DNA from 2 places in the Vibrio sp. V30_P3S12P165 genome. Region 2 is predicted to be linked to the other one. Evidence: predicted binding sites of a transcription regulator. Region 2 holds the regulator's gene; the other holds the start of a gene.
The links. Region 2 encodes PurR, which represses purine synthesis genes. Its sites were predicted from a motif close to TNANGNAAACGTTTNCNTNA; they were not measured.
Positions count from the first base shown of each region.

Region 1: the regulator PurR is predicted to act here: its motif matches at 3,275-3,294, upstream of CAG57_RS15240 (uracil-xanthine permease family protein).

Region 1 covers NZ_WXWH01000077.1:69,291-76,990, reverse strand. The annotation lists gene CAG57_RS15255 (SirB1 family protein) at 1-515, shown strand, start outside; gene kdsA (3-deoxy-8-phosphooctulonate synthase) at 536-1,387, shown strand; gene ybaK (Cys-tRNA(Pro) deacylase) at 1,461-1,940, shown strand; gene CAG57_RS15240 (uracil-xanthine permease family protein) at 1,983-3,230, opposite strand; gene CAG57_RS15235 (DUF2066 domain-containing protein) at 3,443-4,582, shown strand; gene CAG57_RS15230 (DUF2069 domain-containing protein) at 4,733-5,161, opposite strand; gene wrbA (NAD(P)H:quinone oxidoreductase) at 5,158-5,727, opposite strand; gene arsC (arsenate reductase (glutaredoxin)) at 5,724-6,074, opposite strand; gene CAG57_RS15215 (beta-barrel assembly-enhancing protease) at 6,124-7,596, opposite strand.
Region 2 covers NZ_WXWH01000030.1:186,167-195,593, forward strand. The annotation lists gene mukB (chromosome partition protein MukB) at 1-2,151, opposite strand, end outside; gene mukE (chromosome partition protein MukE) at 2,148-2,876, opposite strand; gene mukF (chromosome partition protein MukF) at 2,857-4,194, opposite strand; gene cmoM (tRNA uridine 5-oxyacetic acid(34) methyltransferase CmoM) at 4,196-4,984, opposite strand; gene elyC (envelope biogenesis factor ElyC) at 5,073-5,894, shown strand; gene purR (HTH-type transcriptional repressor PurR) at 6,314-7,324, shown strand; cyclic di-GMP riboswitch class I at 7,464-7,548, shown strand; gene CAG57_RS06525 (TfoX/Sxy family DNA transformation protein) at 7,663-8,253, shown strand; gene CAG57_RS06530 (TVP38/TMEM64 family protein) at 8,457-9,140, shown strand; gene CAG57_RS06535 (alpha/beta fold hydrolase) at 9,137-9,427, opposite strand, start outside.

The sequences.
Region 1 (7,700 bases), on a different contig from region 2:
TAAGTTTAGGGGCTTTATTACTCTATTTTGCACGGCAGCTCGATTTTCCGGTACGTGGCATTACGTTTCCGACTCAGTTTTTACTGGAAGTCCGTTGGCCAGAAGAAGAGCCTTTGTATCTGAACCCTTTTTCAGGTGAGTATGTCTCTTTCCATGTTTTAAATGCTTGGTTGGTGGGGCATAAGGGGCCATTAGCTCAATTACAGCCGCAACATTTGATTCCTGCAGATCATCCAACAATTATTGGCCGTTGGTTAGCATTATTGAAAAGTGCACTGCTGCGAGAAGAGCGGTATACTCTAGCTCTGCGATGTACCAATTTAGCGTTAACGTTTGTGCCTGACGATCCGTATGAAATTCGAGATCGTGGCTTTATATATCAACAGTTGGATTGCCATCAGGTTGCACTCTCGGATTACCAATATTTTATTCAACATTGCCCTGAAGATCCGGCGGTTGAATTGTTAAAAAATCAAATGAATGCACTCACTTATCACCCAGTGACGTTGCATTAATCACACAAAGAGAAATAAATATGGAACAAAAAATTGTTCACATCGATGATATTCAAGTCGCTAACGATAAACCGTTTACACTCTTTGCCGGGATGAATGTATTAGAATCCCGCGATCTTGCTATGCAGATCTGTGAACACTATGTGAAAGTGACAGACAAGTTGGGTATTCCTTATGTCTTTAAAGCTTCATTTGACAAAGCGAATCGTAGTTCAGTGCATTCTTATCGTGGCCCTGGTTTAGAAGAAGGGATGCGTATCTTTCAGGAATTGAAAGAGACTTTTGGGGTGAAAGTGATCACCGATGTTCACACAGAAGCTCAAGCTCAGCCGGTTGCTGATGTGGTGGATGTTATTCAATTGCCTGCGTTTCTTGCTCGTCAAACTGATTTAGTCGAAGCCATGGCGAAAACTGGCGCAGTGATCAATGTGAAAAAACCTCAGTTTATGAGCCCAGGTCAAGTTGGCAATATCGTTGAGAAGTTTGCTGAATGTGGCAATGATAAGATTATTCTTTGTGAACGTGGTTCTTGCCATGGATACGATAACTTAGTGGTTGATATGCTGGGTTTCGGGGTTATGAAAACGGCCTCAAAAGGTAGCCCGATTATTTTTGATGTGACTCATTCACTACAAATGCGGGATCCATCAGGGGCCGCATCGGGAGGGCGTCGTGAGCAAACCGTCGAATTGGCTAAAGCCGGGCTTGCAACGGGTATTGCTGGGTTGTTTATTGAAGCGCATCCTAATCCAGATCAAGCCCGATGCGATGGCCCCTCTGCGCTACCACTTGATAAGTTAGAACCTTTCTTGGCGCAGATGAAACACTTAGATGATTTAATTAAAAGTTTTGCCCCCATCGATATTCGTTAACTAGTCGTTCGGTCACAACGAGTGAGGTCGCCTTGCTCGTTTTTTTATTTTTGGGTGTAAGGAGTGATGGGATATGACCCCTGCAATTAATTTGGCTAAGAAAAAGAAAGTGGCTCACACCATCCATCAATATGAGCATGATCCAAGCCACGCGAGTTATGGTTTAGAAGCCGCAGAAGCACTCGGGCAAGATCCTAACACAGTATTTAAAACGCTTCTTTTTTGTCTTAATGGGGAAGAAAAACATTTAGCGGTCGCGGTGATCCCCGTCGCACAAAAATTAAATTTAAAGTTAGCGGCAAAAGCAGCCAAGGCAAAAAAAGCAGAAATGGCGAATCCTGAGGTAGCACAAAAAATAACCGGTTATGTGGTGGGGGGGATCAGTCCGTTAGGACAAAAAAAATTATTACCCACCTTTATTCATCACAGTGCGAAAAATTTGTCAACGATGTGTGTGAGTGCGGGTAAACGAGGATTAGAAATTGAATTAGCCCCTAATGATTTAGCGCTACTCACCAGAGGCAGTTTTGCCGACTTGTGCCAAGAATCCTAAAGCGATACAAGGCACAAATCGCAGTCATAAGAGCATTAATGGTTATTGATGCTCTTCGATTTGAGTGTTATCCACCACATGGTTTTCACCGAGATCATTCGGCAGAACTAAGTTTAAAATAATAGCGACAATACCGCATAAGCTGACGCCCTGTAGGCTGAAATCGCCGATGCCAAAAGCCATTCCTCCGATACCAAAAACCAATGTAACGGCAACAATTACTAAGTTACGTGATTTATGTAGATCGACTTGGTTTTTAATTAAGGTATTAAGACCAACCGTCGCAATCGAACCAAACAACAAAATCATAATTCCCCCCATGACAGGAATGGGAATCGTTTGTAGTAAAGCGCCCAATTTTCCAACCAGGGCTAAAATAATAGCGGTAACAGCAGCCCAAGTCATAATAACAGGATTAAATGCTTTGGTGAGCATCACTGCGCCAGTCACTTCACTGTACGTTGTGTTCGGTGGCGCTCCGATAAAACTGGCGGCCATAGTCGCGATCCCATCCCCAGCAATCGTGCGGTGTAGCCCCGGCTTTTTCAGATAATCTTTTCCAGTTACATTGGAAATGGCCAGCATATCCCCCACGTGCTCAACAGCTGGAGCGATGGCGACGGGGATCATAAATAAGATAGCATTGATATTAAATTCAGGGAAAGTGAAATTAGGCAAAGCAAACCATGCTGCTTGCTGAACGGGGACAAAACTAACTACACCAAAATAAAGTGAAGTACTATAACCTGCGGCGATGCCAGCACAAATTGGAATAAGTTTGAAAAAACCACGAGCAAAAACGCTCATCCCGACCGTAACTAATAGAGAAATCGCTGAAATCCATAAAGCTGCTTGTGCCTCAACTAATTGTGCAGAGCCATCTCCTGTTCTTCCTAATGCCATATTGACGGCGGTTGGAGCAAGGCCTAAGCCAATAACCATAATCACAGGGCCAACGACAACCGGAGGCAGTAGTCTGTGTACAATCGCGACGCCTCGAACTTTGATAATCGCTCCTAGTAGGATATAGATTGTCCCGGCAGCCATTAAACCTCCCATGGTTGCCGCAATTCCCCATGCTTGAACACCGTACATGATAGGGGCAATAAAAGCGAAAGAAGAGGCGAGAAAGATAGGAACCGAGCGGCGGGTGATAAGTTGGAATAAAAGTGTACCGATACCGGCACCAAACAAGGCCACGTTAGGATCGAGCCCTGTCAATAATGGAACCAAAACCAGCGCGCCAAATGCAACAAATAACATCTGTGCGCCTTGAATGGCATTTTTCATCGTATTTCCCCTGATGCTGAACAAAATTCGCCGGATTCTATCACTTTTGCAAACGATTGCCATGGAAAGTAGATCAAGTTTTTATGATTTCACGATTTCGTACTGAGCCAGAAAAGTTGGAGAAAATTTGACAAGCATATAAGAAGGGTGTCTTGCTCGAAATAGGATAGTTGCTTATCATCAACGCTCATTCGTGAGGATATGGGAATACTATGCGCTACTTATTGGTGTTGATCATCGGATTAATGAGTTTCTCCGGGCTTGCTTCATCTAAACTCAATCTCTATCAAGCTGAGGTTGTGCTTGATGAGCAACAAAGCGATGCGGAAGCAAATGCGAGAATGAGAGGTTTGCAGGAAGTTATTATCCGAACCTCGGGTGATAAGCAATCCGTCAATAATGAGGTGATCGGAAAAGCATTACGACAAAGTGCACAATACCTAAATCAAATCAGTTATGGCCAGCAAGGTGTGAATAAAACCCTTAATATGACGTTTAGTGCGCCTCATATCCGTTCTTTGTTAACCCAGGCTCAATTACCATTTTGGCCGGAAACGCGAACCAACGTCTTGGTTTGGGTCGTTGAAGAATCGAATTATGATCGTTACATTAATTGGGAACACTCTGAAAGCTCATTGATGCAACAATTAAAAACAAGTGCCCAACTGCGCGGATTGCCCATTACTATTCCTGTTGGCGATTTTGATGATATTACAGGTATTCAAACTTCTGATTTATGGGGCGGCTTTACTCAGCCGATCAGCTTCGCTAGCCAACGTTATCCAACCGATGCGGTTTTAGTGGTACGAGTGCAAGGAACCAACCTGCGCTGGACGCTGTATGATCAACCAGCAGAACAAATGTTAACGGCACCGAAAACCCCATTGATTGGTCAAGCAAGTGGTGAACAAGCTATCAGCAGTTTGATTGATGAGGTTAGTGATTATTATGCTAAAAAAGGTGCGCTACTGGTTAGTAGTGAGTCTTCACAAAAATTATTGGTTGAATTTAAGCCCGTTAATCATGCCCGTGATTTTTTTACCTTAGAAGAGGCATTAAATCGTCTAAGTTCAGTTGCGTCGTTGGATGTCGTTAAAATTAAAGGAAATGAAGTTACGTTTAATGTCCATTTATTAGCCAGTCAGACAGAGTTTGAACAAGAAGTGCTAAGAATGAGGCAGGTAGCCACACGATCTGCGCCATTGATTGAAACTCCTTCTCTACAAGCTCACTCTGGCCTATCGACAACGGAGGCATCAGCATCAGAGACGTCAGAGGAAACAGCAAAAGTAGAGTCAGAAGCAACAGAACAACCCCACGAGATCACGCTGTATTTTTCTTGGCAAGAGTAAAAGATCGACTCTATCAGTTTTGATCATGACTAAACTTAACCCCAGTATTTTATCACTGGGGTTTTTTGTTTCGCTTGAATGATTAGTCACTCTGAATAGTTCGTCACTCTGAATAGTTAGTTATCTTGAATAGTTAGTTACTTTGAATGGCTAGTCACGATTAAACTGCGCTTTTTCAGCGCGTTCAAGTTCAGAAAGTTTGGTTAATTTTAACCCCAGCTCTTTACCTCGTAGACGCGCATAAAGTGTGTTTCCGATAAAGGCACTGCTGGTGCAGAGTAATTCGATTGCCGCAAGCCAGCGTTCACCATTATCGACATACAAAAGAGTGAAACTATGTACAAAGTACAGCATGAGAACAAAATTTGCCCAAGCATGCGTATAAGGTTTTCCTTTGATAACCCCCGGTAATGGTAATAATAACGGTATCAGCCAGCCAATGGTGATAGCAACTGGCGAAATATGTGGATGTGGCGACCAGATTAACTGCCAAAGTGTTATCCAAATGATGAGCGAGAGTATGCCTCCCAATGCAAGCCAGCGCACAAAGCGAGTGTGGGGAGAGTAGGGAATGGTCATGATCTTTCCTTGAGCTGACTTGCAATACGTGCAAGTCGTTGTCCTAGTTTTCGAGCTAATTCACTTTCATCGTTTGTTAATGTTGCTGATGAAACATAACTGGCTCCGTAAGGAGTACCTCCAGATCGAGTGGTATGAAGTTTAGGCTCTGAGTAGGGAATGCCAACGATTAACATCCCGTGATGGAGCAAAGGAAACATCATACTGTGCAAGGTTGTTTCTTGTCCACCATGTAAGGTTGCGGAGCTGGTAAAAAGACAAGCTGGTTTATCGATCAAATCTCCATTGATCCATAAAGGTGTTGTTTGATCCCAAAAATGTTTTAAAGGAGCGGCCATATTGCCAAACCAAACCGGGCTGCCTAGCGCTAATCCGTCGCACTGTTGAAGTTCTTTGAGTTGAATGATGGGATCGCACGCCGGTGATTGGCTGTTATCTAGTGAAGCGACTGTGCGTAATAAGGCCTCACAGCCGGCGATAGACTCAATCCCTCTTGCTATCTGCCGAGCCAGAGCAAGGGTGCTACCATGCCGACTGTAATAGAGAACAATGATCTGTGTACTCATAAAATGTCAAGAACTTGCTCAGGAGGACGCCCGTGTCTTGCTTGACCATTGGCGACAACGATAGGGCGTTCTATCAGTTTTGGATGCTCGGCCATCGCCTGAAATAGTGCATCATCAGAGAGGCTTTGATCTGCCAGGTTGAGCGTTTGGTAGAGTGCTTCTTTGGTTCGCATCATGCAACGAACATTGGGTAAGTTGAGTTGAGCATACAGCTGTTTTAGCTCGGCGACATTGGGTGGAGTGTCTAAGTATTTAATAATCGTTGGTTTGATTTGTTGAGCTTCAAGCAAGACCAGCGTTTCTCTACTCTTCGAACATCTTGGGTTATGGTAAATGACAACAGACATAATATTTCCTTTAGATGATTATGATAAGTCATAATAGCTAACATTGAGATTATTTCAGTGATAAAAATCGTTCTCTTTGTACCATGAGTTGATCGATTCTAGCGTCATAACGGGCCTGTTCTAAGCTTCCTAATGAAGCTAATTGACTGGCTTGAGTATAATATTGAATCGCTTTATTCCAATTGGCAGCTAGAGCAAGAAGCTCGGCGCGAGCAGCCAACTCTTCTGGTTCATTTCCTTGATGGTGACTTGCTTCGGCAAGTAAGTTCCAACCATTGCTGTCATTGGGGTTATCATGGGTGTAACGTTGTAATAATCGGGTGGTGTCGGCGTACCTTTCTTCTTTAATAAGCGCATTGGCATAATTAATGATTAAGACCCGATTATTCGGTTTTTGTTGCAGAGCTTGAGCAAGCTGTTGTTGTGCTTCCTTTGTCCGCGTCGTTTCGATAAGCAAATCGGTCATCGCATCAAGATAAAAATTATTATCGGGGCTGGTGATTAATAAGGCTTGCAGTAAAGGTTCGGCCTTTTTGTACTGTTTCGTGTCGAGATAAACCAATGCTCTGCCATAATCAAATGCGTCTTTGATGCTTTCTGGCGATTTTTTTTGGGTACGGGTAAACCAATCTAAAGCCGCATCACTGCTAATTCCTGCGTAGCGAGCAACAACTCGTGCACGAGCAAGATGATAATTGAGTGAAGGAGCGACAGGTATATTGGCATATTGCTGAACCCTCGCTCGGCTATCAGTAATGCGATCTTCTGGTAGTGGGTGAGTGAGAAGCATTGGTGGTGGTGTACTCGCATAACGATATTCATCAGCGAGTCGACCAAAAAAACGTGGCATGGCTTGAACATCAAATCCAGCTTTCGCTAAGGTGGCAATACCAAAACGATCCGCTTCTTTCTCATTACTTCGGGTATAGTTGATTTGGCTTTGCATACTGCCTGCGGTTGTCGCGGTAATGGCTGCAATTCCAGCTTCTGGAGCGGCAATGGCCAGTAACAATGATCCGGCTAAGGCTGCCATGGTCGCAGGTGAACGGCGGGCTTGCTCTTCCATGCTGCGAGCTAAATGACGCTGTGTGACATGGGCTATTTCATGAGCCATGACAGATGCCAGCTCACTTTCTGACTGAGCATGAAGAAATAAGCCGGAATGCAGGGCAACATAGCCGCCAAAAAAAGCAAAGGCGTTAATATTGCGATCGCGGATCATAAAAAAAGTGAATGGAGTTTTAACATCGTCGGCATTGGCGACTAACCGATGACCAAGCGTATCGATATACTCATGAATGACAGGATCGTTGATAATGGGTTTACTGTTTCTGAGCATTCGCATATATGCATCACCATAAATCCGCTCTTGGTCAATGGTTAAGGTTGAACCGGCAACGGTGCCAATATCAGGTAATTCAATACTATTGACTTTAGTTACCTCTGCATAAGAAGCCGATGGGAAACTTAGTGTTGTCGCTAAGCAAAGGCTGATTAGTGAACGTGACCATTTTATTATCATAACTATGGGGAAAACTCCGAATTCATCTTTCACTAAGACATTACTCGTTTCGATAGGTTTCGTATCGGCACTATCAAAGTAAAAATAAACTGGCCATGATAAGT
Region 2 (9,427 bases):
ATCAGAGACCACGATCGCATGCCGAGCAGGGCCATACATCGCACTAAAATAAGGCGCATCCTCCAGAGTAATATCATCATAAATTTCAGACAATAAAACGCCACCTAGTGTATCGGCCAACCCTTTCAAACGAGGATCGTTTGAACCGCCCGGTGAAGCAAGCCGCTCAATTTCGCTATCAAGTAAGGCTCGACGCTGAGCCAGTTTGTCCTTCTCCAGCGATTGTACTTTTTCACGCTCTAGCAGCGATTGCATCTCCCGCATGACAGACTGGCGGTCATTTAACTCAGCACCACTTTGTTCGCGTAAAATTGCTAAAGCATCATTGGCTTGAATCCATGCTGGAGCAATGCTTTCACAACGGGCAATATCAGAGTGTAGTTCTTGCTCAAGGCGACGTTGCTGACTTCTCTGCTCACGTAGCGTTTCTTGGCTCTGCTCCAAACTCTCTAACAACGCTTGGTGGCGTTCACGCTCTAACTCAAGGCTATCTTCTTCACTCAGAAGAACCTGATGGTGCTTGTAATAGTCATTGACTTGCTGCTGTACAAGGTTTTGCTGTTCAATTCGATGGTGCAGATCTCGCTGTTGCTCCAACCACGACTGTTCATTTTGTACTACCTGTTGAGCATCTTGTGCTTGACGTAAAATAGTTTTCGCATGTTCAGCCGCTTGGCTACGGTCGACGTCTCCCACCACGCTTTTCACTAAACTCAGCGCTCGTTCAAACTGCTCAGCCGCCGCTGATGACATATCCAATTTGTGTTTTACTGATAATAGCTCGCTGGTTTTTTGCTCTTGCTGGGCATTCAGCTCACTGATTCGCGCATGAGCAACTTCTGCGGAGAGAGTGGGATCATTAAGCTGCTGGCGAGCTTTGTCGAGGGCTTGTAACGCTTGTTGGTATTGCAAAGCGCGGGTCTGTTGTACATCAAGCGCTTGTTGATAATCAGCCAATTGCGTTTTCAGGCTATCGACTTCTTCCTCGGCCATCGTCGCTTGTTCTTCCGCCAACATGACACGTTCTTGCGCTTCTTCGACCACCATTAACTGCTCTTCAAGACGAATACTGAGCTCTTCTAAATCCTCTTGATAACGAGCAATTTTTTCTTGCTGTCGCAGGGCATTTTGCATCAGTTGTAAATGATCAGAAGCGCCTTGGTAATCTTGCTCTAGTGCAGACTCTTGTTCAGCCAGCATTTCTAACTCTTCATGAACACGATTAAGTAACTGGTTTTGCTCAATTAAGGTTTCACGAGCGGTAAAAAGCTCTTGGCGCAGCGACAAGGTTTGCTCAACGTTAATACGACGCTCATTCGCGTGGCGCATATAGTCAGCAGCAACATATTGGGTTGACTCAGCAATTAGATGTTTGAACAGATCTCGATCTGCTTGCGTGTTTTTAATGGCTTCTAAAGTCATGCGATTTTCACGCAATGCCGATTCCATATCTTGGAACGCTTTTTTCACTCCGCCATTTTGTGGCAATAAATAATCACGCAATGAGCGGGTAATCGCGCTGGAAATACCGCCATATAACGAGGCTTCAATCAAGCGGTAAAATTTGGAACGGTCACTGCTATTTCGCAGTTTTTTAGGCACCACGCCTGATTCAAACATCTGACTGTGGTAATCCACAATCGAAGCAAATGGTTTGAAATGTGCCCCTTCGATACGACTCAGGGCTTCTTTCACTTCATTGAGCTGACGAACACGAGCATGATGATCTGAAACACTTTCTACCAAAATATCCGTCGGTTTGATATGGCTAGGTAGGCCTTGAATAACAAAGGGTTTAATATCAACTTTCTTATCTCGCCCAGCCACTTGCTGAAGTTTGACCGCAAACAAGAAACGTTGATGACGTGAATTCACCACATCAAGTGCCGCATAACAAGCTCCCGGCTGCAATTTACCATACAGTCCTTTATCACGAGAGGCTTGTGAGCTCCCCGCTTCCGTTGTATTACGAAAGTGCAGTAAGCTTTGGTCAGGAATTAATGCGGTGATAAACGCCGCCATTGTGGTCGATTTGCCTGCGCCATTACCACCAGATAATGTGGTCACTAAATTATCGATATCAAAAGTTCGGGCAAAGAAGCCATTCCAGTTGATCATGGTGAGTGATTGATATTTACCTCTTTCAATCATGCTTCATCTTCCCATACTTCATCTTGTTCATGTTGTGGTTGCAATTCAACTTCATCAGTTAATAAGCTTGGTTGGTTAGGCTCTTGGTTATGGACGACCGCCTCACCATCGCGGATCAAACGTAATTGTGCTTGACGCATATCATCCCCTACTCGCACATCGGCCCCAAAACGGAAAACCGCCTCGGTAATACGAAACTTGGTTGTCTCGCCGATATGAATAAGCATACCCAAACGACGTAATCGACGTAACGAAGAGCGAACTTTTTCAAACAATTTTTCTTTATCTAAATCTGAACCTGTGGCACGGTGAGTGACCAATTTCATCAGTTTTTTCTCATCAACTAATGAGAGCAGTTCTTCATACAACTCTTGGTTGGTAAAAATGCCTTCGTGCGCCAACCGCTCAGGGCTTAAATAGAGAAAACAAAGGACTTTACCCACCAGCATATCCAGTTCAGATAGCACGCTGCGGTTAATCAAGGAGGTTGAACGCGGCCGAAGATAGAAAAAACCTTCTGGCGCACGAACTAACTCCGTATTATAACGTTGGTAAAATAATGCCAACTCAGGTTCAAAATCGGATAAGAAAGCATGGTTATCTAGATCATCACTAGACACATGCCGCCCTGCGCGCAATTGGCTATCTAAAGCCGGGAAAAGCGGATTCACTATCGCTTTGGCCAGTTGCTCTGGCATATATTCATTAATATCGGTCGATGACATTTGCTTGTACCTTTGCCCCAAATTCGTTAATGGCTTGCCAGTTTGGTTGAACGGCTCGGTAATCCGATTCAGAATAACCGAGACGCACGGCTTGATCGACGACGATTCTAGCCAGATCAAAGTGCTGTGTACGCGGATGTGAAGCGAGGTAATCACGTAACACGATACCTAAATCGATGGGTAACTGCTGTTCTTTATGAGCTTTAAGCATATGGCCAATACGCTCTGAAATTGCGTCGTGCACTTGCTGAAACTCTTCATATTCCACGTCCATTGGCCGCTGCCCTGTCACCTCATCATCTCGGAGCACTAATGCTTCATCACGCAGATCGGATAAGCGTTCTGCCTCTGCAAATGTTAATAACCATGGCTGGGTAAAATAATCATTCATTGACTGACGAAGACGTTGACTGAAGGCTCGATTTTGATCCATATCAATGGCCGTTCGGATAAATTTATGCACATGTCGGTCATAACCTATCCATAAATCAATCGCTTGTTGGCCCCAATTGATGATGCGATCCAACTTCATTTGCAGTGAAAATAGCACTTCTTCAATAAATTCAAGTTCAGGATCGCCATAAATTTTTTCTTGAATATCGAGAATCTGGGTTTGCAGTTCATCTCCTGCAGCCTGCAAGGTATCTTGCAGTTCTCGCAGTGTCGATGAGGTTTCTGATAATAAACGTTCACACTGTTGAATGGCGTCTCGCCAATCTTGATTGAGCAGGTCAGCAATTTGCTGTTTTACCGATTGCTGCTGTTCATCCAAAACGCGTTGGTTAAGATCAATGCGATCAAAAATCTCTCCGACAGAGTATTTCAGTACGCCATACACGTTTTTTTTCCAGTGCTCTGTTGTACCGCCCTTCTGAGCAGATTCAGCCGCTTTCGCCATTTCATCGGCGACCATCGAAAGCTGAATCGAGAGCTTTAATTTGGAAAACTCACGATGACGAAGGTAGTAGTCAGTGATCCCCATTGCAAGTGGTGAAAGACGATAGATACTCATTCCTTCTGTCACTTCGCTAGTAAATCGACTGATCAAGCGCTGTTTGACTAATTCATTAATGGCATTATTTGCTCGAAAAGCCGAAGGCTCCCCCGTATCCGTAAATAGTCGAGTTACAATGGCAAAAGCATCATGCAACTCGCCTTCACCAAGCTCTTCATCAAACCGTTCATGGCTCAACACGGCAATGGCAATTAAAAAAGCTAACCGCTCTGCACTGAGGTTCAAGGAGAAATCATGCTGCTTAACCCAACTCACCAATTCATCAATGGGCTGCTCTGCAGCGTTTTGAGTTAATTCACTCATGTTATACCTGTTCTTTTTTCTTAGCCCAAACATGGATATAGCGACCTAATGATAGATAAGGTTCTTGACGGCAATAATGTCGTTCCAGAGCCAAAAGATCTTCATATTGATATTCACCCATATTTTGCATGTTACCAATATAGTCACTAAAACAGCGAATACCGGATTTTCCACAAATTTCAAATCCGGCTTGTTCAATCCACTGATAAACGTCGGTCGGCAATAAACCTTGTTGAGGCTGAAGTTTAAAACGTTTGCGGTGGGGCATTCCCGCTAGAATATGAGGAATATTGCCACACACTGCATTTTTGTACACCAAGCCATGTTGGTTATAAAACATAATCGATGCCATTCCACCCACTCGCACTTGGTTCAACAAATGGTGCAATGCCTGTTGAGGATCTGCCAACCATTCCATGACTGCATGGAACATCACGATGTCGACAGGTGCTGGTAAATGTTTATCGATCGCTTGGACAGGGGTATGTACAAAGCAATACCGTTCAAGTAAACCGTTCTGAATAACCGCCTGTTTTGCCAAATGCAACATTTCAGAAGAAAGATCGCATAGAGTGACATTGTGACCAAATTTCGCTAATCTTTGTGACATCTGTGCCAAACCACCGCCCGCGTCTAAAATGTGCAACGGAGCTTGTGCTTCATCGAAATGGGTAAGTAGACTCATGAGGTCTTGCCAAACAATTACTTGGCGAATCTCACCTTTGTCAGAACCATAAATGTTTTTTGCAAATTTGTGGGCAATATCGTCGAAATTACGGTCTTCTGTCACTGTGGCTTGAGCTATGATAATCAATCGTGCTGCTATTCTGTCATAGGAATGGCAGGAATAAAGAATCTTTCGCTGATTTTACTATCAAGTGCTGTTTTTTCGGACTATTTTGTTTATGTTTGAGCTGAAAAAAATCGTTTCCTCGCTTCTGATGCCTTTGCCAGCACTGCTGATCATTGGTTTTGTCGGTTTAATGTTAATCATGTTTACCGCCAAACGTAAAACAGGCTGTCTTGTGGTGCTCTTTGCATTGAGCGGTCTGTTTTTAATTGCCTTTCAACCCCTTTCTAGCCGCCTCTTAATGCCTTTAGAGCGTCAATACAGCGCGTTTCTGCCCGTCGACGGTTCCGTTGATTATGTGATGGTGCTTGGCAATGGCCATGTTGTGGATGGTACGATTCCACCCACCTCGGAGTTAACTCGAACGGCATTGATGCGCTTAACGGAAGGCATCCGTATTTTACACATGTACCCTGGCGCTAAGCTGATTTTATCAGGCTATGCCGGTGGTACTGAATTTAGCCATGCGAGAATGCTCGCCAAGGTGGCTCTCGCGCTTGGTGTGTCAAAATCTGATATTATTTTACTGGAAACCGCACAAGATACTTGGGAAGAAGCGCGGCAAGCTGCTGCTTTTGTTCAGCATAAAAAACTGGTTCTTGTCACTTCTGCAAGTCATATGGCACGAGCGATGAATGAATTTCACTCTGTTGGACTCACGCCTATCCCTGCTCCGACCAACTACCTAGCCCAAACGAAGGTGAGTCAAGCTTGGGATAAATACATTCCCAAAGCCAAATATCTAGAACAAACAGAGCGCTATTGGTTTGAAACGATGGGACTGATGTGGCAATCAATGCGAGATTGGGTCAGTCAGCATAACAACGCTGAACTCAGTGATACTCAATAACCAATAAACCAGCAAATCAAGATACACGGCTCTTGCTCACAAATTGCTACGTTTACTGACAATTTTGTATGGTTATAATGCATATTTAAGCTAAATTTCATTGCGGGTTGAGTCGTTGCAGTCTAAAATCTTGCTCGCTACTGACAAGATGAATGTAAAAATCAAGCCGCTATTTAACAGCGGTTTTTGTTTTTTTATTACTTTTAGGCTAATTAAAGCCGGTGCCCAAATCATGAAGCGTTATCGTCAAGCAACAGGCAAAATGGCTATTTTTCTCAGCCAGTATCATAAAATCAACATCGCCTATCGCATCATAACGCCGAATGCCCCTATCAGAGGGAAGCCTGGGTATAACTACTGCTGCACTCAATGAAGTGAAAGCCTATGCCGGCTCCAGCAGTCATTGATAGGATAAATTTATGGCTACGATTAAAGACGTTGCACGCTTAGCGGGTGTATCCACAACGACCGTATCTCATGTGATCAACAAAACCCGTTTTGTTGCAGAAACGACACAAGAAAAAGTACTCGAAGCAGTTAAGCAACTGAACTACGCACCAAGCGCGGTGGCAAGGAGCTTAAAATGCAACACAACACGTACAATTGGTATGCTCGTCACGCAATCAACCAATCTTTTCTTTTCTGAAGTGATTGATGGGGTTGAAAGTTATTGCTACCGCCAAGGGTATACATTGATTTTATGTAATACCGGTGGGATTTATGAAAAACAACGTGACTACATTCGCATGTTGGCAGAAAAACGTGTCGATGGCATGTTGGTCATGTGCTCTGACTTAACAGAAGAGTTACTGGAAATGCTCGAAAGCCACCCAGACATTCCTAAAGTCATTATGGATTGGGGGCCAGAAACATCTCAAGCGGATAAGATCATTGATAACTCAGAAGAAGGGGGTTATCTCGCAACGAAGTATCTGATTGAGAAAGGGCATAAAGCTATCGCTTGTCTTAGTGGTCATTTTGTCAAAGCCGCTTGCCAAGAACGGATTACTGGATTTCGTCGTGCCATGGCCGAAGCGAACCTTCCCGTTAATGATGATTGGATTTTAGAAGGTAACTTTGAATGTGATACCGCCGTTTTAGCGGCCGATAAAATTCTCGCCATGGATACTCGCCCAACCGCTGTATTTTGTTTTAATGATACGATGGCACTTGGCTTAATCAGCCGTTTACAACAACGTGGAGTTAGAGTTCCTGACGACATGTCCATTATCGGATACGATAATATTGAACTTGCTGAATATTTTTCGCCACCATTAACTACCATTCACCAGCCCAAACGCCGAGTCGGTAAAAATGCCTTTGAAATACTGCTGGAACGAATTAAAGATAAAGAACACGAACGCCGTACATTTGAAATGCATCCAGAAATTGTTGAACGCGATACGGTACGAGACTTAACCAAAAAATGATGGATAAGCGTAACTAAACCGATTAAAATCACTAAAAATCGAACCAGAGTCACATTTTCAAAAAAATGAAAAGTGACAACGGTTCAGTTTTAATGACTTTATCATCCGTATTCTGAGGTAATACTCGGAATACAGTATGTCACGCACAGGGCAAACCATCTGAAAGGGTGGGACGCAAAGCCTCCGGCCTAAACCCGAATGTGGTAGGTAGCGGGGTTGCCGATGGCTAAACTGCATAGACAGGAAGTTAACTTCTTATTGACATCTTTTAGCAGTTTTTTGCTAGTCTCTCGGACCTGATTTGGTGGCGAATTAGTTAATACACCGAGATTTACAACATGGATAAACCCGTATTAAAAGACTCAATGCGACTTTTTGAGCCACTTGGCCGTATCAAATCGCGTTCAATGTTTGGTGGTTTTGGCATTTTTACTAATGACACGATGTTTGCGTTAGTGGTTAATAACCAACTGCATATACGAGCAAACGATAAATTAGCCGCCAAATTTAAACAACAAGGTTATCAACCCTATGTGTATACAAAAAAAGGGTTCCCCGTTGTGACCAAATATTATGCTTTTCCTGAAACGAGCTGGTCAGATCCGCAATTCATCTTATCTGAGGCACAATCCGCTTTAAAAATTGCTCAACTTGAACGAGACAACCAAGAGCAATCAAAACCAGAACGGCTGAAAGATTTACCAAATTTACGACTAGCCACTGAGCGCATGTTGAAAAAAGCCGGCATCAACTCCGTTGAACAACTGCATCAACAAGGCGCACTAGCTGCTTATCAAGCGATACAACAAAGCCATTCCAGCGAAGTTAGCCTAGAGCTATTGTGGGCATTAGAAGGCGCAATTGAAAGAAAGCACTGGTCAGTCATTCCGCTTTCGCGACGCGAGGAACTTATTAAGCGTTTATCTTAAAAACACTCTCTTCATGCTTTTCAGCACTCAAACAATAATTAGTCCCTCAGCGAGTTGTATACCCAACCAACTTGCGTAGGGCTAATTATTGTCATGGTTTAACCTAAATCACACGATACCCAAATATGTTCTATTCTGTATCCATTGGATAACGCTAAATTTTGCCACTAATTAAATTTTTCCACTATAGTATAGGCCGCTCAATGACCCGAAAAATGCTGGTTGGATTGATACTACTTGCGATAGTGATCTTGCTCACTGTCAATTTACAACAATATCTCAATCTAAGCTCGATCAAACAGCACCACACTCAACTATCTCTATGGATTGATGAACATTTTGCCATCGCAGCTCTGCTCTATTTTGTTTTTTATGTCTTATTAACCGCCTTTTCCGTTCCTGGCGCGGCTGTATTTACTCTTCTTGGTGCGGCCTTATTTGGTTTTTGGATCAGTTTATTTTTAGTGTCTTTTGCCAGTACACTGGGAGCAACGATCGCCTTTTTGATTAGCCGCTATTTGCTCAAAGAATGGGTATACCGCCGCTTCTCTGATAAGTTGATTACACTCAATCATGGAATCAGTCAAGATGGTGCCTTATACCTATTTTCGTTAAGACTGATGCCTATTTTGCCTTTTTTTCTGATTAACTTATTAATGGGGCTCACCTCGATAACGACTTGGCGCTATTACTGGGTCAGCCAATTAGGTATGCTACCTGGAACGGCAGTGTATATTAATGCGGGAACTCAGTTGAGTGAAATAGATCAGCTCTCGGGGATCATATCCCCTTCTGTGTTATTTTCTTTTGTATTACTTGGCCTTTTTCCATTGCTGGCCAAATGGCTAATTAAACGATTACGCTATCAGCGGACAAAGCACCATTAATTGCTTTGCTGGTAAATAAAATCGATAGAGACTTGATTAAACAAACGCGGCTGCTCAACGTTACAGACATGGCCGCAATCAGGAATTTCTACTAATTCACTCTGCTGATGTGCTGCAACCATCTCTCTAACGGGATGAAGAAACATATAATCACACGCCCCCATTACATATAACGTAGGAATCGGTAACGCTCTTTCTTTAAAATAACGCATTAATGGATTCACTTCAGCCGTCAAGGTAAACCAGCGTTTAAACTCTTTTTGACAAAGCTTCTGGGCCTCTCTGAC